One region of the Lutimaribacter marinistellae genome, then DNA from elsewhere that is predicted to be linked to it. Evidence: riboswitches for the same ligand, from Rfam matches in the RefSeq annotation. Region 1 holds a riboswitch; the other holds the start of a gene.

What was found. Region 1 has a riboswitch for cobalamin ahead of ACFORG_RS08580 (hypothetical protein). Riboswitches for the same ligand answer to the same signal wherever they lie in the genome.
Region 2: another riboswitch for cobalamin. It lies ahead of ACFORG_RS10420 (TonB-dependent receptor plug domain-containing protein); the one in region 1 lies ahead of ACFORG_RS08580 (hypothetical protein).

The regions. Positions count from the first base shown of each region.
Region 1 is NZ_JBHRXI010000008.1:62,843-75,069, forward strand. Features, by position in the region: gene ACFORG_RS08560 (di-heme oxidoreductase family protein) at 1-740, opposite strand, end outside; gene bfr (bacterioferritin) at 700-1,185, opposite strand; gene ACFORG_RS08570 ((2Fe-2S)-binding protein) at 1,133-1,432, opposite strand; gene ACFORG_RS08575 (imelysin family protein) at 1,481-2,743, opposite strand; cobalamin riboswitch at 3,147-3,339, shown strand; gene ACFORG_RS08580 (hypothetical protein) at 3,462-3,773, shown strand; gene ACFORG_RS08585 (cobalamin-binding protein) at 3,798-4,577, shown strand; gene ACFORG_RS08590 (metal ABC transporter permease) at 4,606-5,409, opposite strand; gene ACFORG_RS08595 (ATP-binding cassette domain-containing protein) at 5,409-6,140, opposite strand; gene ACFORG_RS08600 (transcriptional repressor) at 6,137-6,634, opposite strand; gene ACFORG_RS08605 (zinc ABC transporter substrate-binding protein) at 6,711-7,784, shown strand; gene ACFORG_RS08610 (CobW family GTP-binding protein) at 7,900-9,009, shown strand; gene ACFORG_RS08615 (GTP-binding protein) at 9,002-10,213, shown strand; gene ACFORG_RS08620 (DUF1826 domain-containing protein) at 10,210-10,845, shown strand; gene ACFORG_RS08625 (DUF6525 family protein) at 10,842-11,138, shown strand; tRNA gene ACFORG_RS08630 (tRNA-Val) at 11,355-11,430, opposite strand; gene ACFORG_RS08635 (M10 family metallopeptidase C-terminal domain-containing protein) at 11,651-12,227, shown strand, end outside.
Region 2 is NZ_JBHRXI010000010.1:325,225-337,451, reverse strand. Features, by position in the region: gene ACFORG_RS10430 (ABC transporter substrate-binding protein) at 1-848, opposite strand, end outside; gene ACFORG_RS10425 (TonB-dependent siderophore receptor) at 896-2,989, opposite strand; cobalamin riboswitch at 3,151-3,369, shown strand; gene ACFORG_RS10420 (TonB-dependent receptor plug domain-containing protein) at 3,492-5,333, shown strand; gene ACFORG_RS10415 (ABC transporter substrate-binding protein) at 5,299-6,147, shown strand; gene ACFORG_RS10410 (FecCD family ABC transporter permease) at 6,162-7,127, shown strand; gene ACFORG_RS10405 (ABC transporter ATP-binding protein) at 7,124-7,885, shown strand; gene ACFORG_RS10400 (adenosylcobinamide amidohydrolase) at 7,882-8,556, shown strand; gene ACFORG_RS10395 (calcium-binding protein) at 8,570-11,557, opposite strand; gene ACFORG_RS10390 (beta strand repeat-containing protein) at 11,941-12,227, shown strand, end outside.

The sequences.
Region 1 (12,227 bases):
AGCGGGCCGTATCCAAGCTCCGTCGCTGAATAGAGTGGTTGCCGCAAACGCGCGACCTCGCCACCGGACAGCGGAACTTCGATTTCTTCGTACTGGACCTGCAGCCGATATTCCGGCGTGTGGCCCGGCAGACTGAAATCCTGCAACTGGGTGCCATACACCGGGTCCGGCGCGGTCGGGTGCGTGCCGGCAATGTATCGTTCGACTTCGGCCATGTCCGGGGCACGTACCGAGATGCGCAGGAACGTGGATACAGCGGTATCCTCTGGACCCTCGGGTGGGTGGCCGCGCCCATCCTTCAGGTGGCAGCGTTGACAGGACCTTGCGTTGAACAAGGGGCCAAGCCCGTCCGAGGCAAGGGTCGAGGCAGGTGCCGAGACCCAGATGCGCTTGAACATCCCGTTGCCGACACGAAAATCGAGCTCCTGCTCGAAACTCAGATTGGCGGCTGGCTGGGAAAAGGCATCGGCCGTCTGCCGAAGGCGGACCGTCTGCGCCCCGGCGGAGTTTTCCTCGAAGGCCCAAGGTTCCGAAAAATCCTGCGGCATGGACGTCACGGCCGAGACCCGTTCGCGCTCTTCGGCCGTGCGCGAGATGACGTCCAGGTGCACATCCTCCAGCCCGGACCAATCGTCCGCAAGCGCAGTGGTCGGCAAGACAGGAGTCGTAACGGCCACCAAGGTGGCCGCGAAAAGCCGGCTACTCGGCTTCATCCATTCGCGATGCATTGAGATGGGCATAATTCTCCGCGCCGATGCGCTCGTGCAGGTCTAGCTGGGTTTCGAGGAAGTCGATATGGCCTTCTTCATCGGCAAGAAGTTCCTCGAACAACTCCTTGGTCACCCAGTCTCCGACGGACGCGCAATACTCCCGCGCTTCCTTGTAGAGCGCGCGCGCCTCGTGCTCGGCTGCCAGGTCGCATTCCAGCGTTTCCTTTGGGTTCTGACCGGTGCGGATCGGGTCCAGCTTCTGCAGGTTGGGATGACCTTCGAGGAACAGGATACGCGCGATCAGCTTGTCGGCGTGGTTCATCTCCTCGATCGATTCCTCGCGACTTTTCTTGGCCATGTGGCCAAGGCCCCAGTCTTCCTGCATGCGGTAATGCAGCCAGTACTGGCTGACCGCCGTCAGTTCACTTCGCAGCGCGCGGTTGAGATACTCGATGACTTTCTCGTCGCCCTTCATGGTTCAGATCCTCTTCCTGTGTTGCTTCACGGCGCAGACCGCGAAGGTGCATGGGAACTTCAAGGTTGTCGTTTTTCCGCATCGTGTCCACGAACAACGCAACACATCCCCCGCAATCGGCGGCTTTGCCGAGCGCGCGATACACCTTTCTGGGCGTGATGATCGTCTCGGGGTCCGAGGCGCGCATCCAGTCGATAGCGGCGTTGATGTCGTGATCGGTGATGCTGGTGCAGTGACAGATGATCATTGTCGGGCCCTGTTGTGTTGTCGGGGCGGTCGGCCCCGGCCTGTAAACTCACTGAAAGACGGCTGTCGGATCGTCGAGGCTGTCCGAGCCTTCGAACTCGATAGTGTCGAGCTCCAACTCGGCCACGATGCGTTCGATAGATCGTGTTTGCGTAATCAGCGCATCGACACCGCCCATGACCAGTTGCTCACCCGCGTCGTTTCCGCGTTCGAGCATCTGGTCGTAATGAAATCCGGCCTCGGCCGCCGTCTTGATCCGGCCTAGCGCCTTCATCGTCTCCGACAGGCGAGTCTGCATCTCGGCGTCGAGGTCGGGGTTCTTCGCGGCAACGAGATCCGAGATGGAGGCGCCGGAAACAAGCGTTCCGTCTGTGCGGACATACTCACCCAGATATACGTTCTGGATGCCCAACCCGTCGTAGTAATGGCTGTTATGCGTGTTGTCCGAGAAGCAGTCATGCTCTTCTTCGGGGTCGTTCAGCATAAGGCCCAACCGCATCCGCTCGCCCGCCTGCTCCCCGTAAGAAAGCGAGCCCATGCCGGTCAGGATCGCCGACAGCCCCGCCGCCTCGTCCTGCATCAGTGCCGCGCGCGCATCGCCTTCTTCGGTCCACTGGGCCGCCATCCATTCAAGGTCAGACACCAGAAGGTCGGTCGCCGCGGACAGGTATTCCGCGCGCCGGTCGCAATTGCCGCCAGTGCAGGCATCGGCCTGCGCGTAGTCGGTCCAGGGGCGGTTGCCTGCACCGTCCCCATGCCCGTTCAGGTCCTGCCCCCAAAGAAGGAACTCGATCGCGTGATATCCGGTCGCGACATTTGCCTCGATCCCGTCGACCTCGTGCAACGTGTCCTGCAAGAAGGCCGGGGTGATGTCCGCCGCGTCGATCTCTTTCCCAGACAGCGTGAAGGAGGTGTTCGCGATCACGTTCAGGGCGGCCAGCTGGTTTTCGTCCGACGGACCACCATAGGCCCCGTCGACATAATCGATCAGACCTTCGTCCAGCGGCCAGGCATTCACCTTGCCTTCCCAATCATCCACGATCGGGTTGCCGAAGCGAAAGACCTCGGTCTGCTGATAAGGCACCCGTGCAGCCAGCCACGCGTCACGCGCAGTTTGCAAGGCTTCGGGCGACGGGCTGTCAATCAGCGTGGCGACCGCATCTTGCAGGGTCCTGACGGCCGTCAGGCTGTCCTCGTACTTCGCCTGCGCGATATCAGCATAGGTATCCAGAACTTCGCCTGCCGATTGCGCCTGCGCGCCCACGGCCAGACCCGCTGTCAGTGCTGTGGTTGTCAATAATGTCCGGATCATCTCGGGGTCCTTCTGTGCGCTTCGCTTTTTGAATCCAACCACTGATGCCAGGGCCGCCAGACCTCGAAATGATCAAGCAAGGGTTCGACCGGCATGTCCCGACACTCTGCACTGTCGCAAGCCGTCTGCATCAATTCGCAGCGGCAAGGCAGGCAAAAACCATCGGCTTGGCGGTACATCTGTGAGTGGTCCCTGGATTCGGGGTGGCAATAACCCGACTTATTTTGTCGGCCTTACGGCGAACCTGACTGATTCACTCAGTAAATGCAATGCCGATCCTGAAAGAGAGTTTGTCGCACCCGTCTGGCAGGTTGCTCCAGTGCCGACCGAACCCGCGAACCGCCGGTATTCGGTTCTTTCGCGCTGCTGCCCATTTGCCCTCTGGACGTGAGGCACTGGGGCTGCGAATACTGTCCACGATGGTGTCCGGCTCTGACAGGGCCGGCTGAAAAGGGAACGCGGTGCAAGACCGCGACTGCCCCCGCAACTGTAAGCGGCGAGCAACCCCGGCGAACACCACTGGGCCACTGGTCCGGGAAGGTTCGGGGGCGCTTTGACCCGCAAGTCAGGAGACCTGCCATCCCGGACACGCGTCGCGTGTTGCGGTCAACTCAACCCGGGCGGGGTGCCCCGGATGCGGAGAGGAACGACCGATGGACCGCCAAGGCCCTGACACATCGCCGCTGACCATCCCCCGCCGATCTGCGCGGAGGGCGCGATGCTACTGGAACGAACAATCTCACAACTCGACATAGGCCCAGTCCCGCCGAACGTGGCGCAACAGATGGGGCAGCTGGGTTACATGCAATGGATTGCCGCCCTGCCGGGAGGGATGGACTACCGCGAAGCCGCGCGCCGCGCATTGGCAACGGCGCAACCATTCGCGGGCCACTCGCCCGCTGTTGCCGCGTTCTGCGCGCTTGTTCAGGCATCGCTCGATTCGCCCCTGACGCCTCTGCCGATGCGGATGCCGCCGCGTGTACGCCGGGGCGGTCGTCGCGCGTGTCTCGCGGCGCGGGCGATTCCTTGATGACGAAAACAGGGTGACACCCGCATGAGGACATTTCCGCCTGAACGGATCGTTTGCCTGACCGAGGAAACCGTCGAAACCCTCTACCTGCTGGGAGAGGAGGACCGTATCGTCGGGGTTTCTGGCTATGCCGTGCGCCCCAAGCGGGTTCGCAAGGAAAAGCCGCGCGTTTCAGCCTTTACCTCCGCCGACATTCCCAAGGTCCTGGCTCTCGAACCGGACCTCGTGCTGACATTCTCCGACCTTCAAGCCGACATCGCCGCCGACCTGATCCGCGCAGGCGTCACCGTCATGGGGTTCAACCAGCGTGACGTGGCTGGGATTCTCGCGATGATCCGGCATGTCGGGACCATCGTCGGTCGGGCCGATCGTGCGGAACAGCTTGTTGTGGGCTACATCTCGAAACTGGCCGATCTGTCGGCCTCGACAAAGGGCAAACCCCGCCCACGTGTCTATTTCGAGGAATGGGATGACCCCATGATTTCGGGCATCCACTGGGTGTCGGAACTGATCGGCACCGCGGGCGGGGACGACGTTTTCCCGCAACTGGCGTCCGAGCCGGCCGCCAGGGATCGTATCGTCACCTCCGACCGGGTCGTTGCGGCAAGGCCGGACGTGATCATTGCCTCATGGTGCGGCAAGAAGGTGCGGCCGGAGAAGATCGCCGCGCGGCCTGGCTGGGATCAAATCCCGGCGGTCCGCGACGGGCGGATCGTCGAAATCAAGTCGCCGCTTATCCTGCAACCCGGTCCTGCGGCGTTGACCGACGGGCTCGACGCGATCGTTGCAGCCCTGCACGGCTGATCGTGTTCGGGATCCCGCCAGCCTTTGGTCAGTGCATGGATTTCCGCGTTCTGCCGAGGCTTACGAGGTTGAGCGCGGCAAAGACAAGTGCCGCGACACAGACGATGGACGGCCCCGCAGGCGTGTCGAAAACATAGGCCCCCTGTAGCCCGGCAACCGCGGAAAAGGCGCCTATTCCCCCCGCGATAAGCGCCATGCCTTCGGGGGTGCGCGCAAGGCTGCGCGCCGAGGCGGCAGGTATGATGAGCATCGCCGCGATCAGCAGGACGCCGACCACCTTGATCGCCACCGCAACCGTGATCGCCAGCGATAGCGTCAGGATCAGTTGTTCGCGCTTGGGGTCCAGCCCGCTGGCATAGGCAAGCTCTTCGTTCAGGGTCGAGGTCAAAAGCGCCGACCACCGCCACGTGATAAGCGCGATGACCATCGCCACGCCGCCCCAGATCACCACAAGGTCAGAGCGGGAAACCGCCAGGATATCCCCGAACAGATAAGCCATCAGGTCGATGCGGATTCCCGAAAGGAAAGAGACGGCTACCAGCCCGAAGGCCAATGCAGAATGGGCGAGAACACCCAAAAGCGTGTCCATCGCGTATCCGCGACCCGTCAGAAAGGTGACGACAAGCGCCATCAACAACGCCACCGCCATCGCGCCCGGAAACACCGAGATCTGTAGCGCAAGCGACAGTGCCACGCCGAGGATCGCGGCATGCGCGGTGGCGTCCCCGAAATAGGCCATCCGCCGCCACACCACGAAGCATCCCAGCGGCGCGGCGGCAAGCGCCACGCCGATCCCTGCCAGCGTGGCGCGTGTCATGAAATCGTCGAGCATTATTCGGCCGCCTCGTGGCTATGCGCGTGATCGTGGTTGTGATCGTGCCGGTACAGCGCCAGCGCGCCCCCGGTGCCCGTCCCGAACAGCGCCCGGTACTCGGGCGCCGAGGCCACGACCGCCGGTGTCCCCTCGCAGCAGACGTGACCATTGAGGCATATCACCCTGTCCGAGGCGCTCATGACCACGTGCAATTCATGGCTGATCATCAGCACGGCGCAGCCGGTTTCGCGGCGCACCTCTTCGATCTGCCGGTAGAACGCCGCCGAACCCGGCTGGTCCAGGCCCTGTGTCGCCTCGTCCAGAAGCAGGACATCCGGGCGGGTGATAAGCGCCCGTGCCAGCATCACGCGCTGCAACTGCCCCCCCGACAGGCGCGACATCTGCCGTTTCAGCAGGTCGGGCACGCCTGCCGTGGCAAGCGCCGCCCGGCTGTCCTCTCGTGACACCTTTCCGGTCAATCGCATGAAGCGCTCCACCGTGATGGGCAGTGTCTGGTCGATATGCAGCTTTTGCGGGACATAGCCGATCCTGAGGCCAGGCTTGAGCCGTACCGCGCCGCGGGTCGGTTCGGCGGCACCAATGATCGCGCGCAACAGGCTCGTCTTGCCCGACCCGTTCGGGCCGACGATGGTGACGATCTCGCCGGGTTCGATCCGCAAATCGACATTGCGCAAGACCGTGTTCGCGCCATAGGCGACGCTCAGGTTTTCGACGGCGATCAGGCTCATGAGTTGGCCTTGTCGCTGCAGGCCGGGCAGACGCCCTCCGCCTCGACCACGGTTTTTTCGATCTGGAAACCGGCGGCCCGGGCCGCGGCCCCAAGCGTTCCGCGGGCAGGCGCCGACCGCGCCTCGGCCACGTTGTCGCACAGGCGGCAGATCATGAAGGCCGGCGAATGATGTTCGCCCGGATGGGCGCAGGCCACAAAGGCGTTCAGCCGCTCGATCTTGTGTACGAAGCCGTTCTCGACCAGGAAATCGAGCGCGCGATAGGCCACTGGCGGCTGCGAGCCGAAACCCGCTTCGCGCAAAAGGTCGAGAATCGCATAGGCGCCAAGCGCGCGATGATCCTGCAGCAGCAACTCCAGTACCTTGCGCCGCACCGGCGTCATGCGCAGCCCCTCGGCGGCACAGCGTGTCTCGGCTGCGGCCAACGCCTGCGCGACGCAAGCGGCGTGATCATGCTTTTCAAAGCCGGTCGGGGCAATCGGGTCGGCGGACATGCGCTTCGCCTCACTTGTCATGTTATTTTGTATCAGTTATGCCGGGTGAAATGTTATATAATCACAGGTGACTCCCATGTCCAGCAAGCTCATTCCTCTCTCAGTTTCGGCCGCGCTGATGGGCGGCACGGCCCTTGCCGACGCGCCCAGTGTGGCCGTTGACATCGCTCCTGTCCACTCGTTGGTGGCCCGGGTCATGCAGGGTGTTGGCACGCCGAACCTGATCGTGCAACCGGGTGCCTCTCCGCACGAGTACAGCCTGCGACCTTCCGAGGCCGCCGCCTTGCAGGATGCCGATCTCGTGTTCTGGATGGGCGACGACCTTACACCGTGGATGGCCGATGCGGTTGAAACCCTTGCATCCGGTGCCGCGGTGACCAGCCTGCTTGAGGCCGATGGAACGACACTGCTCGATTTCCGCGAAAGTGCCCTCTTCGAAGCGCATGATCACGGCGCGCACGACGATGATCACGACGATCACGCCGAAGACGAAAAACATGACGATCACGATCATGCCGAGGCGGATGGCCATGATGACCACGAGCACGAGGAACACGCCGAGGCGGATGGCCACGACCACGACGACCACGACGATCACGACCATGAGGAGCATGCCGACCACCATGGACATGACCATGGCGAGCATGACCCGCATGCATGGTTGTCGCTTGAAAATGCCGGCACCTGGATGAATGTCATCGCTGCGCAGCTTTCGGCGGCTGACCCGGACAATGCGGGTGCATATTACGCCAACGCGACCGCCGCCCGCGAGGAGTTCGCGGCCCTTGCCGAAGAGATCAAGGCGACCCTCGACCCGGTTCGCGGCGGCTCGTTCATCGTGTTTCACGACGCTTACCAGTATTTCGAGAGCAATTTCGATTTCCCCGCGTCCGGAGCAATCTCGCTCAGCGATGCATCCGATCCCAGCCCGGCGCGTATCGCCGAAATCCAGGGCCGCATCCGCGAGGAAGGTATCGATTGTGTGCTTGCCGAACCGCAATTCAATCCCGGCCTGATCGAAACCGTCCTCGAAGGTACCGATGCCTCCACAGGCGTCATCGACCCGCTCGGGGCCGAGCTTGAGGTCGGTCCGGCGCTCTATCCGCAACTGCTGCGGAACATGGCAAAGACGCTGGCGGACTGCCTGTAACGCCATGTGATGACCGGTCGGCGCGCAAGCGTCGGCCGGTCCCTCCAACCTGTCCGTTTGGTGCGCATCAGCGCCAAACTCGGCCGTCAAAATGTAATGAAATCACATAACGTACATGTCTCTGTCTCACCACGCTACCTCACCAGCCCCTGACGCCGATCCGCGTATCCCGGTGACGCTGCTGACCGGATTCCTCGGCGCGGGCAAGACGACGCTGCTCAACCGCGTGCTGTCCGATGCCTCGGATGGAAAGGTGGCGGTGATCGTCAATGAATTCGGTGAGGCCGGGCTTGACCACGACCTGATCGAAACCTCCAGCGACGAGGTCGTCCTGATGCAACCGGGCTGTCTGTGCTGTTCGATCCGGGGGGACCTGTCCACCACATTTGTCGACCTGCTGTCCCGTCGACATGCCGGAACTCTGCAATTCGATCGTGTGGTCATCGAAACCACCGGAATGGCCGACCCGGCGCCTATCCTGCAAACCCTGCTCGTCGATCCGGTCATGGCGCGCAATACCCGGATGGATGGCGTCGTAACGGTTGTCGATGCGGTTAACGGCGACGCAACGCTCGACGCCCAGTTCGAAGCGGTGTCCCAGGTCGCGATGGCCGACCTGGTGCTGCTCAGCAAGTGCGATCTTGCCGCGCAGCCACAGGCAGACGCGCTCGAGGCTCGCCTGCGACGCCTGAACGAGACCGCCGAAATCGTCAGGCTCGAACAGGGCCGGATCGCTCCGAAACGGCTATGGGGTCTGAGCGGCCTGCGTCACTCTGCGACCAGGCAGGAGGCCATCGCATGGACCACGCCGATTTCCGCTCCTGATCCGCTGGCAAACCTGTCTGGCCTTGCCAAGGCCGAGCCGTCGACCCCCGTCCACCGGCACGATACGCGCATCACCTCTGTATCCGTCGTGCTGGATGACCCCCTCAAGGATGTCGCCTTCGATCTCTGGCTCGACACGCTGATCGCGTTGAAAGGTCCCGACATCCTGCGAGTCAAGGGCATCGTCTTTCTCGAAGGGATCGACACGCCCTTTGTCTTTCACGGTGTACAGCACCTCTTCGACCCACCCGTGCCGTTGACGACATGGACCGGCGACGACCGTCGGTCCCGTATCGTCGTGATCGGCCGCGACCTGACCCGGCCCGAATTGCAGCGCAGCTTCGACATTCTGCGTGCCACGCCGGCCCTCACCAAGCAAAAGGAACTTTCCCATGACTGATGCGCGTCTTCCCGTGACGGTCCTCTCCGGCTTTCTCGGTGCCGGAAAAACGACGCTCCTCAACCGTGTGTTGAACAACCGCGAGGGGCGGCGGGTCGCCGTGATCGTCAACGACATGTCCGAGGTGAACATCGACGCAGACCTCGTGCGCGCCGATACCGAGCTGTCCCGCACCGACGAAACCCTTGTCGAGATGTCGAACGGCTGCATCTGCTGCACGCTGCGCGACGACCTTCTGCAAGAGGTGCGCCGCCTGTCAGAAGACGGGCGGTTCGACTACCTGCTGATCGAATCGACCGGCATCTCTGAACCTCTGCCCGTTGGCGCAACTTTCGAATTCCGCGACGAGGCGGGTCAAAGCCTCGCGGATGTCGCGCGGCTCGATACGATGGTCACCGTCGTCGATGCGGTGAACCTGCTCAAGGACTACTCAAGCCACGATTTCCTGAGCGATCGCGGCGAAACGCTGGGTGAAGAGGACGATCGCACGCTGGTCAACCTGCTTGTCGAACAGATCGAATTTGCCGATGTCGTGATCCTGAACAAGGTCGCGGACGCCGAACCGCACCAGGTCGATGCCGCGCGCAAGATCATCCGCAGTCTGAACGCCGATGCCCGCATCATCGAGACGACGCATTCCGATGTCGATGCGGATGCGATCCTCGATACCGGCCTCTTCGATTTCGAAAAGGCCCATGAACATCCCATGTGGGCCAAGGAGCTTTACGGTTTTGCCGACCATGTTCCGGAAACCGAGGAATACGGCGTCACAAGCTTTGTCTACCGCGCTCGTCGCCCCTTTGTGCCTGAAAAGATCATGGCGGTTCTGAACGGCGACATGCCCGGCGTGATCCGGGCCAAGGGGCATTTCTGGATCGCCACGCGGCCTGATTGGGTGGCCGAGTTCTCGATGGCGGGCGCCTTGTCCTCGGTCAAGCCGCTGGGCACGTGGTGGGCCTCGGTTCCGCAAGAGCGTTGGCCGGATCACGATAGTGCCCGTGACTACATGCAGGCGCATTGGCAGGAACCTTGGGGGGACCGCCGACAAGAGATCGTCTTCATCGGGTCCGGCATCGATTGGCCGGCGCTCAAGGCACGACTCGACTCGGCCCTGTTGCCCGAACTGGTTGCAGGCGGCCCCGAGAACCTTCCGGACCTGCCCGATCCGTTCCCGGCGTGGCGGCGTGCCGAGGCCGCGGCATGAGTACGGTGCGCGAGGTCGTCAGCGACGCCGCGGTCGGGGTGGGCGTCGCCGAAAAGCCCGAGGATCTGTCCGTGATCCACAAGCCGGGCTGCGCCGCAGCTATCTGGTGGCGCCAACCCCTGCCGGAGTTTCAGCACTGGATCGCGAAGCTGAAGCCAGAGCAGCTTCCCCGGGCCCGTATGATCCTGCGGCCCGACGGGGTGCGCGCCGCCGTTGCCGAGGTCTGCGAAGCAAGCGGAACGCCCCCATCGGTCGAGCGCCAGAGGTTCGTGGATGACGTTGCCGCGCTTGCCGACATCTTCGCAGGGCTGATGAAGGTCACCTGGCTGCGGTTGCGCCTCGATGTCGTCACCACCAACGCCTGCCGCAAGTTCCATATCGACGCGGTCACCGCGCGGCTTGTCTGCACCTATCGCGGAACGGGTACGCAATACGGAATCTCCACCGACGGCGACGATCCGAAACGGGTTTTCACGGTTCCCGCGGGTGCGCCGATCCTGTTGCGCGGGACCCTTTGGCCGGAAACCCCTAAATCGGGTCTGCTGCACCGCTCGCCACCGATCGAGGGAACGGGCGAAACTCGCCTTCTGCTCGTGCTCGACCCTGTCACGGATCCCGAGGACGAGATATGACGCGCAATCTCGGCGACACCACGCTCAAACGCCGTCGCAGGGCCGGTGATCCGATGCGCACTTTCGATGACCTGCCACCAGCTCTTCGGCGCTGGCTGGCAGAAGCATCGATGCCGTGGTCGCCCGCGTCCTGCCGCCGCATCTGGCAGCAGGCAAGGTCCCGCGGCGAACCGGTCGAGGCGATCCTCGCACGGCTCGACCGCGCTGAGGCACGAATGCTTGCCAGTGACGACCGCCACCTTTCGGGCAAAAGGTCGGAACGGCGCATGGCTCCAGGGCCGCGAAGGTCATGAAACCGGCGGATAGCTCATCGGCGGCTTCTTCGAGATGAGCCACTGATCGAAGCCAAGCCGCGACACGTCCCTCACGGGCGGTCGAAACGCGGTTACAACCGCGCCCTTCGGCACGACGTTAGCCACGTAACCACCCAAAAAACCGGGCCAATGCTCGTTCAGAGCCGTCGCAGTGCCCAGCGGCGCCACGCAATCAGTTGATACACAGGGCTAAGGTGGTGGGTGATGAGAGACTCGAACTCCCGACATCTTCGGTGTAAACGAAGCGCTCTACCAACTGAGCTAATCACCCGCTGCAAAGCCGTTTAGCGAAGCGCGCGGGCGGGTGCAAGCCCGGCTTTTCTCTGAATGCCGTCAGCGTCACTCGCGCCGGCCGGCACCGGCCATTTCGCAGTCACGATCTGTCGCAGCCGCTTGCGGCTTGTTGCGCCCTTGATCGGTTCGGGGGGATGCCCGACACTGGCCCGGCATCGGGATGTGTCGTTTGACTGGCGCGGCGGGGGAGGATCGCCATGGCTGGAGCGGAAAACCTCGAAACTGCGGAAAACCCGCTTCTTTCCGCCGTTGCGGGAACCTTCACGCGCAACGGTCCGGTACACTTCGCCTTCGTTCCCGCCGGTGAACCGGTCGACAAGGCCAATTACGGCGGCGGCGACGACCTGACCCGCGAATGGAGCGATGCCGAAAAGGCCGCCTTTCGCGCCGTCATGACACGATTCATGGAGGTCAGCGCACTCGAACTGGTCGAAACGGTCGATCATCGCGAGGCTGACATACAGGCGCAGATCGTGGACAACGTGCCGGGTGGCTGGGCAGGTTATGCGGGAATCGATTCCACCTTTGTCGTCAGCAATACGTCTGAAACGCTCCTGACGCATGAATTCGGGCACTCGGTCGGGCTGGGGCACCCTTTCGACACAGGCTTTGGCACCACGATTCTGCCGGGTGTCAGCGCACCCGGCGATCCGGGCGATTTCGGCTTCAATGCCAAGCTCTACACGGTCGAATCCTACCAGTACGGCGCCCTGCCGGAATATCCCGGCGTGGACGTGATTACGCCGACCGGTCTGATGGCCCTCGACATCGCCG
Region 2 (12,227 bases), on a different contig from region 1:
GACATGGCTGCCGACAGCATCAGGCCGGAATAGACCTCGCGCCCCTCGGCATAGGCGCGCATCGTGTTTCGCAGGGGCAGGGCGTTCAGCCGGTCGGTGCCCGCGCCTGCGTCGAGCCAGATCAGCGCGTCGACGTCGATCGGCGACAGGTCCTCGGGCGGGATCGGGACATAGGTGGTGTTGAGCCCGCCGCGCGCGTCGATCTCGGTGGGGATGGTGAAGCCGAGGTCGCGCAGCAGGCGGCCGCGAATGTCGCGCCCGGTATAGGCACCGATGCGCCCTGCCCAGACCACGGCGGCGCTGGCGCCCTGCCAGTCGGGGTGGTCGGCGCGTATGCGGGCGAAGCGGGCGTCGAGCCGGTCGATCCAGGCCTCGGCCCGGTCGCTGTGGCCGGTGGCCCGGCCAAGGTTGCGCAACATCCCCTGCCACGGCGCGCCGTAGGGGCCCCACTCGGCCTGATGGGCGAGGGTGGGGGCGATCTGCGACAGCAGGCGGTAGTCATGGGCGGTCATGCCGCTCCATTGTCCGACGATCAGGTCGGGCTGCATGGCGGAGATGGCCTCGATATCGATCTCGCCCTGCATGACGATCGGTTCGGCCTGCCCGAGCGCGTCCTGCGCCCAGGGCCAGACGCCGAACGGGTAATCGCCATACCATTTGCGCAGGGCGTAAGGCCGGAGGCCGAGCGCCAGCAGGAAGTCGTGGCCGATGAAGCTGAGCGAGACGACGCGAGTCGGGCGGTCCGGGATCTCGGCAGTGCCGAAGGCATGGGGGATGCGCACCGGAAACTCCTGCGCCGCGGCGGGGGCAGAGGCGAGGGTCAGCGAGAGGAGGAGCGCGCGCAGCATCGAAGGCACCATGGGTTGGGGCGGCCCGGTCGGGCCGCCGCTGGAGTTCAGAAGGTCGAGGAGAGGGTGAGCGCCACGTTACGCCCTTCACCGAAGTAGCAGGCGCCGCCCTGGCAGGTGGTCATGTAGCGTTCGTCGGTGAGGTTCGCGACGTTGAGCGCCAGCCGCCAGTTGTCCCGTTCGTAGGCGATGGCGGTATCGACCAGCGTGTAGGCGGGTGTGGTGAACTGGCCCGCGCCGTCTCCGGCGGTGCCGTTGTAGCGGACGCCGCCGCCGAACTGCCACCCTTCGAGCGCGCGGGGCGCGTAGTTGAGCCAGAGCGATGCGGCGTGGGTCGGCACCTGCGCGATGTCGAAGCCATTGGCGTTTTCGGTGTCGAGATAGGTATAGGCGGCCTGAACCGAGACCTCGCCAAAGCTGTGGAAGGCCTCAAGCTCCAGCCCTTGCGACTTTGCCTCGCCCGTCTGCACTTGAAAGCCGGGATTGACCGGGTCGTTCATCAGTAGGTTGGATTTGGTCAGGTCGAACAGCGCGGCCGACAGCAGCGTGTCGGTTCCGGCGGGCTGGTACTTCACGCCCAGCTCGACCTGTTCGCCCTCGGTCGGGTCGAAGGCGTTGCCGTTCACATCCGTGCCAATGGCGTCCTGTTCAAAGCTGGTCGCGTAGCTGAGATAGGGCGCGAGGCCGTTGTCGAAGACATACATGACGGCGGCATTGCCGGTCCATGCGCTGTCCTCGGCCGCGGTGGTGGTCGCGCCGAAGCTGCCGTTCGAGGCCCCGCTTTCGATGCGGCCGTAGCGCAGGCCGAGATCGACGATCCAGTTGTCGACCGTGGCGCGGTTCTGGGCGTAGATCCCCCATTCGTCGACCGAGGTGCCGGGCGTGTCGGTCACGGTGATCGGGGTGAAGCCGGAATAGACCGGGTTGAACGGATCGAGCGGGGCGTTCTGCGCGCCGTAGCCGATATCGGAATCATAGGTGCCACGGCTGTAGCTGGCGCCGAGGAGAGTGCGCATCTCGACCCCACCCATCGCGTATTCGGCGGTGGCGTAGGTGTCGAGGGCAAGCGTTTTCAGCTCGTTCTCGGCCCGGTAGAATGTGCGGTTGATCGTGCCGTCGGCGTTGTAGCGCCCGTTGGTGAAATTGTCGAAGGCCCACCAGGCGTGCTGATACTCGGCCTCGCCTTCGAGGTAGCGGAAATTGGCATTCATGCTCCAGACCGTGTTGAAGCGGTGCCTGAACATGGCTGTGATGCTGCGCTGTTCGCTTTCGAACATGTCGAAGCCCGGCTCGCCCACGAAAAGATCGGCGTCGAGGAAATCGCCATTGCCAAAACCGGTGGCGGGCAGCAGCGTGCCGTAGATCGAGGCGAACTGGATGAGCGGGCTGCGGTCGCTGTCCTGGTAGTTGGCGAGCACCGTCAGCTCGGTATCCTCGGTTGGTCGCCAAGTGATCGAGGGGGCGAGCGACAGCACGTCGTCCTGTGAGTAATTCACCTGCGTCTCGGACTCGCGGGCGACGCCCACGAGGCGGTACCGCAGCGTGCCGGTTTCGTTCAGGTCGCCGCTGACATCGATGGCGCCCTGCACCCGGTCATAAGATCCGACCTGCAACTGCCAGAGGTTCGGCGCGTCCTGCGCTGCGGTCTTGGAGGTGGTGTTGACCACACCGCCGACCGAACCGCTTCCATACAGGCCCGAGGCGGGGCCGCGCAGCACCGCGACGCTGTCGAGCATGAAGGGTTCCGGCGTGGTGTCGTTGTAGTAGCCGTAGCGTGCCGGCAGGCCGTCATGCAGGGTGGTGGGTTTGAACCCGCGGACGAGTGTCCAGTCCGAGCGCGCGTCGAGGCCCCAGATCCCGGCGGTCACGCCCGCGGTGTATTTCAGCGCCTCTTCGACCGACCGCGCGCCGCGTTGTTCGATCTGCTGGGTGGTCACGACGCTGACCGAGCGCGGCGTTTCGGCGATCGGGTCGCCGGTCTTGGTGATCGTGCCGCTGCCGGTGGCAACGGATTCGCCGAAAAAGCCGTCGGTCTGCTGACCTTCGACGGTGATGGTCCTGAGTTCGATCACCTCTTGCGCAAAGGCCGGCAGGGCAGCGGCGATTGCGCAGACGGAGGCCGTCGCGCGCAGTAAGGACATGTCCCGTTCCTTGTTTCTTGGTTTTCTGGGAATGCCTGGCAGCGCGCTGGGTCAGGTCACGCGGCCTAAGCTGGTCTCAAATTATTGTCAAGTAAAAGAGTCGGGTTTCTTGATCCGCTATTAGGTCGAACTTCGCGATTGACAAGGCCCGGGCGCATCTGCGATTTCCGCCATGTTCTGGTCCGGGTGTGACGCCATCCGGATAATAGGGAACGAGGTGCGGCAAACGGGAGTGTTTCCCTGCGGCCAAATCCTCGACTGCCCCCGCAACTGTAAGCGGCGAGCACTGTCGGAAGATGCCACTGTCCGGTCACGGATGGGAAGGCCCGGCAAGGCCGAGACCCGCAAGTCAGGAGACCTGCCAGAACGATCACCCTGACCCGGCGCGGGGCGCGTCGTGGGCAACGGTCCTTTCCGTAGTGGTGGTGCTCTCACCGTTTGCGGAAGGTGCACGACCTTTCCAGACACCCGGCAACACGAAGGTCTGGAAAGGACCTGAACGATGACAAAACTGCTAACTTCCGCCTCCATCCTTGCGCTTGGGCTGGCACCTGCCGCCGTCGCGCAGGAGGCGTTCGACCTTGGCCAGATCAAGATATTCTCGACTGTCGGACAGAACGAGATCGATCTGGACCGCACCGGCGCCACCGTCGAGGTGCTGACCGAGGACGAGATCCGCGCCGCACCCGAAACCCGCGTGGCGGATTATCTCGCCAAGCTGCCCGGCGTTTCGGTCAGCGCCAATGGCGGACTGGGCGCCAATACCACGCTGCGCGTGCGCGGGCTGGACGGTAAATACATCAAGGTCCTGATCGACGGCATCGACGTGACCGACCCGGCCGCGCCGCAGACGAGTTTCAACTGGGGCAACCTGACGACTTCGGGCATCAGCCGGATCGAACTGCTGAAAGGCTCGAGCTCGGCCATTTATGGATCGCGCGCCATTGCAGGCGTCGTCAACATCACCACCGCGCGCCCCGAAGAGCCGGGGACCGTGGTGTCGGGCGCGCTGGAGGCGGGGAGTTTCGACACCTACCAGGGAACGCTTGGCGTGGCGACGCAGGGCGAGCGCGGCGGCGCGGCGTTCACCTTCAACCATGTCGACACGGACGGGTTCTCGTCTCGTGACGGGGCGGCCAATACCGAGGATGACGGGTTCCGGGCGACGCGTTTCAACTTCTCGGGCGATTTCCAGGCGACCGACATGCTGACGCTGGGCCTGTCGGGCTATTACCTCGATGCCGAAGGCGCTTTCGACGAGTTCGGCGGCGATGGCGCGCCGCCCTTCGACGAGTGGAACACGACCGAGAGCCTGGGCCTGCGGGCGTTTGCCGCCTTCGAGACCGGCGCGCTGACGCATCGGCTGTCGACCAGTTACTTCCGCAGTGACCGCGTAAGCTCGTCCAACGGGTTCGACTCGATCTTTGACGGCGAGCGGCGGCGGGTCGATTATGTCGCCGAGGGCAGCGCCAGCGATCAGTTGCGCTACAGCTTCGGGGCCGATTGGGAGGAAGAGGAATTCGCCACCAACACCGATAGCGGGTCTGTCCAGACGACCGGCGTGTTCGGCGAGTTGCTCTTTGCGCCGACCACCGACCTCGACCTGTCGGCTACGCTGCGCTACGACGACCATTCGACATTCGGCGGCAACCTGTCGGGGCGTCTGGCCGCGGCCTACCGGCTGAGCGAGGGCACGATCCTGCGCGCGGTCGCAGCGACCGGGTTCCGGGCGCCATCGCTTTACGAGCTGAACAGCACGCTTTACGGCAACGCGGCGCTGGAGCCCGAGGAAAGCCTGAGCTTCGAACTGGGGGTCGAGCACCAGTTCGGCAACGGTTCATTCGTCAAGGCGACGGGCTTTTACACCGAGATCGACAACCTGATCCAGTTCGTCACGCTGACCAGCTTTCCCTTGCCGTTCACGGGCCAGTACCAGCAGACGCCGGGTACCTCGACCTCGAAGGGCATAGAGTTGTCGGGCCTGTGGGCGATCACCGATACGCTCGCGCTGATCGGGGCCTATACCTATACCGATGCCGAGGATGCGACGGGCGCACGGTTGCTGCGCGTACCGGGGCATGACTTCGTTCTGGGGCTCGAGGCGGAAATGGGCGAGCGCTGGGCCGGAACCGTGACGTTGAACCACGTGGCCGACCGCCCCGACGAGTTCGGAACGGTGATGCCGGATTACACAGTCGTGAATGCCAGCGTCGCCTATGACATCAACGATCGCACCGAGGCATATATGCGGGTGGTGAACCTGTTCGACGAGCAGTACCAGACTTCGGCCAATTTCTCGGCGTCCGACCGTGCGGTTTACTTCGGTGTCCGTGCGCGGTTCTAGGATCATAACCTGCCTTGCCGCGCTGGTCTTTGCCGGCGCGGCCTTGGCGCAGCCGCAGCGAGTGGTGTCGATGAACCTGTGCACCGACCAGCTGGCGATGATGCTGGCCGCGCCGGGGCAGCTCCACTCGGTCACGTTCCTGGCGCGCGATCCCGGCTACTCGGCCATGCCCGAGGAGGCGATGGCCTACGAGGTCAATCACAGGCTGGCCGAGGAGATCTATCTACAACAGCCGGACCTCGTGATCTCGGGCTCCTTCTCGGGTCATGCGACGGTGGACATGATCCGCAGGCTGGGCATCGAGGTCGAGGTGTTCGACCCGGCCCGCTCGCTTGAGGATGTGCGCGCCAATATCCTGCGCATGGGCGAACTGCTGGGCCGGCAAGACGCGGCCGAGGCGATGGTGGCCCGCTATGATGCGGGTCTTGCGGCCTTGCAGGTCAGTGCCGACGAGAACGGGCCGCGCGCCGCCATATACGCGCTGCGTGGCTGGACGCAGGGCGAGCGTAGCCTTGCCGGGCAGATCCTGCGCGCCGCCGGGTTTCGCAATATCGCGGCCGAGCTGGGCTATGACTGGGGTGGGGTTCTGCCACTTGAGCGGCTGGCGATGATCGATCCGGACGTGGTGATCACCGCGCGCCCCTCGCCGGGGCATGGCCGCGCCAAGGAGACGATGGACCATCCGGTGATCGACTACTTGCGCGCGCGCGCAGGCCAAGCCGTGATGTCCGACCGCGACTGGGTCTGCGGGACACCGCATGTCCTGGGCGCGATCGAGCGGCTGGCGGCCATCCGCGGGCAGGTGGCGCGGTGAGGGCGCTGGAGCCCCTGTTGGCGCTGGTGGTGCTGGCGCTGTTCATCCTGTCCCTGACCATCGGGCCGGCGGAGGTTCCGGCGGGCGAAAGCCTGGCCGCGCTGTTTTCCGACGACTATGGCCCGCTGTCGCTGGTGATGCAGGAAATCCGTCTGCCAAGGGCGCTGCTGGGTGTGTTGATCGGCGCCGGTCTGGGCATGGCGGGTGCGGCGATGCAGGGTTACCTGCGCAACCCGCTGGCCGAGCCGGGGCTGATCGGCGTGTCCGGGTCGGCGGCCTTTGGCGCGGTGCTGGCGATCCACACCGGGCTGGCCGCGGCGAGTGCGCTGTCGCTGCCCTTTTCCGCGCTGGCGGGCGCGCTGGTCTGCGTCGGGCTGGTCATGGCGCTGGCCGGGCCGCGCGGCGGGTCGCTGACGCTGATCCTGGCCGGTATCGCGATCTCGGCCCTTGCGAGCGCGCTGACCTCGCTGGTGCTGAACCTGTCGCCGAACCCCTTTGCGGCGAACGAGATCGTGTTCTGGATGATGGGCTCGCTGGCGGATCGGTCGATGCTGCATCTGTGGCTTGCCTTGCCTTTCATCCTGCTGGGCATGCTGCTGCTGGCGAGCACCGCGCGCGGCATCAGTGCGCTGACCCTGGGCGAGGACGCCGCCGAGACCATGGGCATCAACCTGTCGAGGCTGCGGCTGCTTCTGGTGCTGGGGACCGCCGCGATCGTCGGGGGCGGCACGGCGGTGGCGGGGGCGATCGGGTTCGTCGGCCTCGTGGTGCCGCATATCCTGCGCCCGCTGGTGGGTGCCGATCCGGCGCGGCTGCTGTGGTCCTCGGCGCTGGGCGGGGCGGTGATGTTGCAACTGGCGGATATCGCGGTGCGCGTGGTCCTACCCGAGCGCGACCTGAAGCTGGGCGTCGTGACCGCCCTGGTGGGTGCGCCGCTGTTCCTGCACCTGATCTATCGCACGCGGAGGGACCTGGGATGAGCGCGGGGTTCGATCTGCGGGGGCTGGGCGTCAGCCTGCGGGGCAGGCCGGTCTTTTCCGATGTCACCCTGTCGGTGCGGCCGGGCGAGATGGTCGGTCTGATCGGGCCGAACGGGGCGGGCAAGACCTCGTTGATGCGCGCGGCGCTGGGGTTGATCCCCTGCGAGGGCGAAAGCTCGCTGGCGGGGCTGTCGCCCGCGGCCCGGGCGAAAACGGTCGCGTGGATGCCGCAGGCGCGCGAGATCGCGTGGCCGGTTCCGGTGGAGCGGCTGGTGGCACTTGGACGTCTACCCTATCTGCCGGCGCGGGGCGGCCTGCCGGAGGCGGACCGGGCCCATGTCGACCGCGCGCTGGCGCGGCTGGACCTGCAGGGATTGCGGCATCGGGCCTCCTCGCGCCTGTCGGGGGGTGAACAGGCGCGGGCGCTGATCGCGAGGGCGCTGGCGCAGGACACGCCTGTCCTGATGGCGGATGAACCCATCGCGGGGCTGGACCCGGCGCACCAGATCTCGGCCATGCGGATCTTTCGCGATCTGGCGGGCGAGGGGCGGGCGGTGATGGTCTCGCTGCACGATCTCGGGCTTGCCGCGCGGCATTGCACGCGGCTGATCCTGATGGCGGGGGGCGGTGTGATGGCCGACGGACCACCGGGCGAGGTGCTGTCACCCGGGCGCATGGCGCGCGCCTTTGGCGTTTCGGTCTGGCACCAGGAGACCGAGCATGGCCCGGTCTTCCAACCGCTCGAGGTGGTCGAGTGAGCCGCGTGGTGCTGGACGCGCCCTGGCTGAGTTTCGACCTGGGCGCGGAGATGGAGGTGCTGAGCTGGTCGATCAACCGGCCCGGCCAGGTCCGTGCGCGGCGGATCCTGTGGCGCGAATTGCGCAACGCGGACCTGCCGCCGGACCTGGATGTGCGCGACTGGGCAGAGAGTGCCTTGCGCGACCGGGGCGAGGAGGGGGCCGTGCTGTTCCTGACCTCGCGCGATGTGACCACCTTCGAGGAACGCCGCACGCGGGTCGGAGGAGTGGAGGCCCACGCGGTGGCAACCGTGGGCCTGTCGAATGGCGAGCGGGTGGGCAGCCGGGTGGACTACTCGGGCCGTAACTGGGACGCCGACTGGGGTACGATCAACGTTGCGGTGCGGCTGGATGCAGGGCCGGATGGCGGGCTTGACACGGCGGGGATGCTCGAGGCGATGAGCATCGCCGTTCAGGCGCGCACTGCGGCGGTCATGGATATCGGGTTTGCCCTGCCCACGGGAACTGCCACCGGGACCGGTACAGATTGCGTCGCGCTGGCCGCGCCGGCCGGCACCGTCGCCTTTAGCGGTTTGCATACCGAGATCGGCGAGGCCATCGGCCGGGCGGTTTACGACGCGGTCCATGCAGGCACCCGCTCATGGGCCGCCGAGCGGGGACTGGCGCGGTAGGTGGGCACGCGTCCTAGATGAACTCGAAATCGTCGAAGGTGATGAGCCCCGGCGTGCCATGCATGATCTGCACCGACCCGTCCGTCCACGCCGCGAGCGTGCCGAGCGCATTCGAGGTCAGCGTGACGTCCGGCTGTTCGACCGGACCCGCGATCACGATGCGGTCGAACCCGTCGCCCCAACCGGTGATCTCGTCCGTGCCGGTCGCGTAAAGCGTGTTGAACACGAAATCGTCCGCGCCCAGACCGCCGGTCATCGTATCGTTGCCGATGCCGCCGTCCAGAGAGTCGTTGCCGTTGCCGCCGCGCAGTACGTCATTGCCCCATTGGCCCTTGAGCGTGTCGTTGCCGCCGCCGCCGTTCATCGTGTCGTTGCCATATCCGCCTTCGACGCTGTCGGCGCCGTACCAGCCGGTTTGCGCGTTGTCCTCGAACAGGTCGTGACCTGTGTTGAGAGAGACCTGGTCGCGTCCGTCGCCGCCGAACACGGTGTCGTCACCGTCTCCGGCAATGATCACGTCTGCATAGGTGCCGCCATCGATCCAGTCGTTGTCCGAGCCGCCTTCGAGGCTGTCCTCGCCCGCGCCGCCACGGATCGTGTCGTTGCCGCCGGCCCCGCGGATGGTATCCTGACCCAGATCGCCATTGATCTCGTCCGCGCCGTACCAGCCGGTCTGGGCGTTGTCCTCGTAGAGGTCGTCGCCGCTGCCGAGATGCACCTCGTCGCGCCCGTCATCGCCGCGCACGGTGTCGTGACCCGTTCCGGCATCGATGTAGTCGGCATAGGTGCCGCCCTCGATCATGTCGTCGCCTTCACCGCCGAGGATGCTGTCCTCGCCGGTGCCGCCGAGCAGGCTGTCATTCCCTTCGCCGCCCTCGATCGTGTCGAGCCCGGCGCCGCCTTCGACGGTGTCGTTGCCGCCACTGGCGCGGAGGAGGTCGTTTCCGTCGCCGCCAAGCACGCTGTCGGCGCCATACCAACCGGTCTGGGCATTGTCCTGGAACGTGTCGTTGCCTGTGCCGAGATCGAACACGTCGCGGCCGTCGCCGCCATTGACCGTGTCGTTGTCCGCGCCCGCCACGACCCGGTCGGCATAGCTGCCATCCTCGATCAGGTCGTCGCCGTCGCCGCCCTCGATATAGTCCTCGCCTGCGCCGCCGAGCAGCGTGTCGTTGCCGCCCATGCCGATGATCGTGTCAAGTCCGGTACCGCCATCGACCGAGTCCGCGCCGAACCAGCCGGCCTGGGAATTGTCGAAGAACGTATCGTTGCCTGCGCCGAGGGCGACCACGTCGCGCCCGTCATCGCCATAAACCGTGTCGTTGCCGTTGCCTGCGTCGATCCGGTCGGCGTAGCTGCCGCCATGGATGAAATCGTCGCCGTCGCCGCCCGAAATGCTGTCCTCGCCCTCGGCGCCACCCAGGGTATCGTTGCCGCCGCCGCCGTTGATCGTGTCGAGCCCGAGCCCGCCATTGACGATATCCGCGCCGAACCAGCCGGTCTGGGCGTTGTCGTGGAAGACGTCGTTGCCATCGCCGAGATCGACCACGTCGCGCCCGTCATCTCCATAGACCGTGTCGTTGCCGAAGCTGCCGGTGATCGTGTCGGCATAGCTGCCGCCGCGGATCAGGTCATCGCCGCTGTCTCCCGACAGGCTGTCCTCGCCCGGGCCGCCCTCGATCGTGTCGTCGTCATCGCCGCCTGAAAGCGTGTCGAGACCGGCGAGGCCGGTGATGCTGTCGTCGCCGCCCTGGCCCGCGATCACGTCGTTTCCGCTGGTGCCGGTCAGTGTCTCGTCGGCGCTGGTGCCCACGGTGTGCACATCGTAGCTGCGGGTGTAGAGGTTGCCGTCCTGTTTCCAGCCGACCAGCAGCTCGCCACTGTCGAGTACCGTAAGATAGGACAACTGGCAGGCCACCTGCGTCGCCGTGTTGACGACGAACTCCTCGCCGACCTTGGCGCCCTCGGAGTCGAAGCGCTGCGCCACGATGTCGAAATAGTAATCGATCCCGATCCAGCCGCGCGTCCACGCCGCGACGAAGCCGCCATCGGGCAGCGCGACGAGCGAGACGTGGTCCTCGTCCGAGGTGGTGGTGGTGTTGAGCCGCACCTCGCCGGTCGTTGCGTTGCCCGACGCGTCGAAGCGGCGCGCGTAGACGTTATAGCCCGAGGGCTCCTGACCACCCGACCCCCAGGCGACGAGATAGCCGCCATCGGACATGGGGATCACGTCCGGCATCCGCTGCGTGCCAGCGGTCGTGGTGTTTACCAGCGTTTCCGAGGTCACCGCGGTGCCGGTAGCGCTGTACTGGCGGACATAGACATCCTCCCCGTCGATGCCGTCCTTCATCCAGGCCACGACGAAGCCGCCGCCGGTCAGGGCCTTGATCTGCGGCGACTGTTCGTCGCGGTTGAAGTAGTCGTCGAGCCCGGTAGAGATCTGGAACGTGGTGCCGGTGGGCGCGCCTGTGGCCGACAGCAGCTCACCCTCGAGCGTGTAGGGGCCATAGCTGGGTCCCTGCATCCAGATCACCACCACGGTGCCGTTGCCGAGGGTGGTGAGGTCGGCATTCTCGCTGTACACGCCGGTCGTGCTTTGCAGCAGGTATTCATCGCCGATTGCCGCACCCTGCGCGTCGAACCGCCGTGCGGCGATGACCTCGTAGGGGAAGTTGCCGAGCGAATCCGCGATCGAGCCGAAGGTGACGAGAAAACCGCCATCCGACAGCTTGGTGATCGAGGGCATCCGCTGCGTGTATTGCCGGTCGGTGTTGACGTAGAAGTCGGAGCCGAGCGCCGTGCCATCGGCGGCAAAGAGGCGGCCCCAGATGCTGGTCACGTCACGGTCCCAGCCGCCGGGCAGGTAGGATCCGTCGGCAGTTTCCCAGACCGCGAAATAGCCGCCATTGTCGAGCGGCGCGGTCTCGAGCCGGTATTGGTTTGCAAAGCCCGGTGAATTGACCTGAACCGGATCGCCGGTGGGTGTTGGCGTGAATGACATTGCTCGATCCCCTCTCATTATCCCTGCGAGCGACCGGTGCGAGCTGTCAGACCGCCCCGGCGGCAAGCATCTTGAGACGGTCCGGCAGGGCAATCCTTGATCTGCGTCAAGCGTTGCGTGGGATGTGGTGTTTGGCGTATAAGCCAAGGCAACTGGTGAGCACCGCGACCGGCGGGCTCGTAGCATCACGCGGAAAGACGACGAAGGTTCTGTCTACCTTTGACTGCGTTGTTTCGGTCTCAGGTCGACCCTTGGTTGAGCGCAGACAAATTATTGACGTGACATGATTCAGCGACCCGGTACGGTTGCCCGAAATCGCCGACCGTTTGTGGTCGGCGAAGAGATTTGTCGTTTATCGTATTTTGCGTTGAGGAGGGATCGGGATGACAATTTTGAACCAGGGTGATGTGGCCGTCGTAGGCTGGCAACCGGATACGGTAGACGCATTCAGCGTCGTGTTTCTGGTCGATGTGGACACCAATGACCCGATCATCTTCACCGAACAAAGCTGGACCGACGGTAACAACTTTGCCAGCGGCGAAGGACAGATTACCTGGACACCACCGAGCAATCTGACGGCGGGAACCATCGTCACTTTCTCGGATAACGGGTTCTTCAACGGGTCGACCACGGTGAATGAAGGCGTGATGAGCGTCTACATCAACGGCTC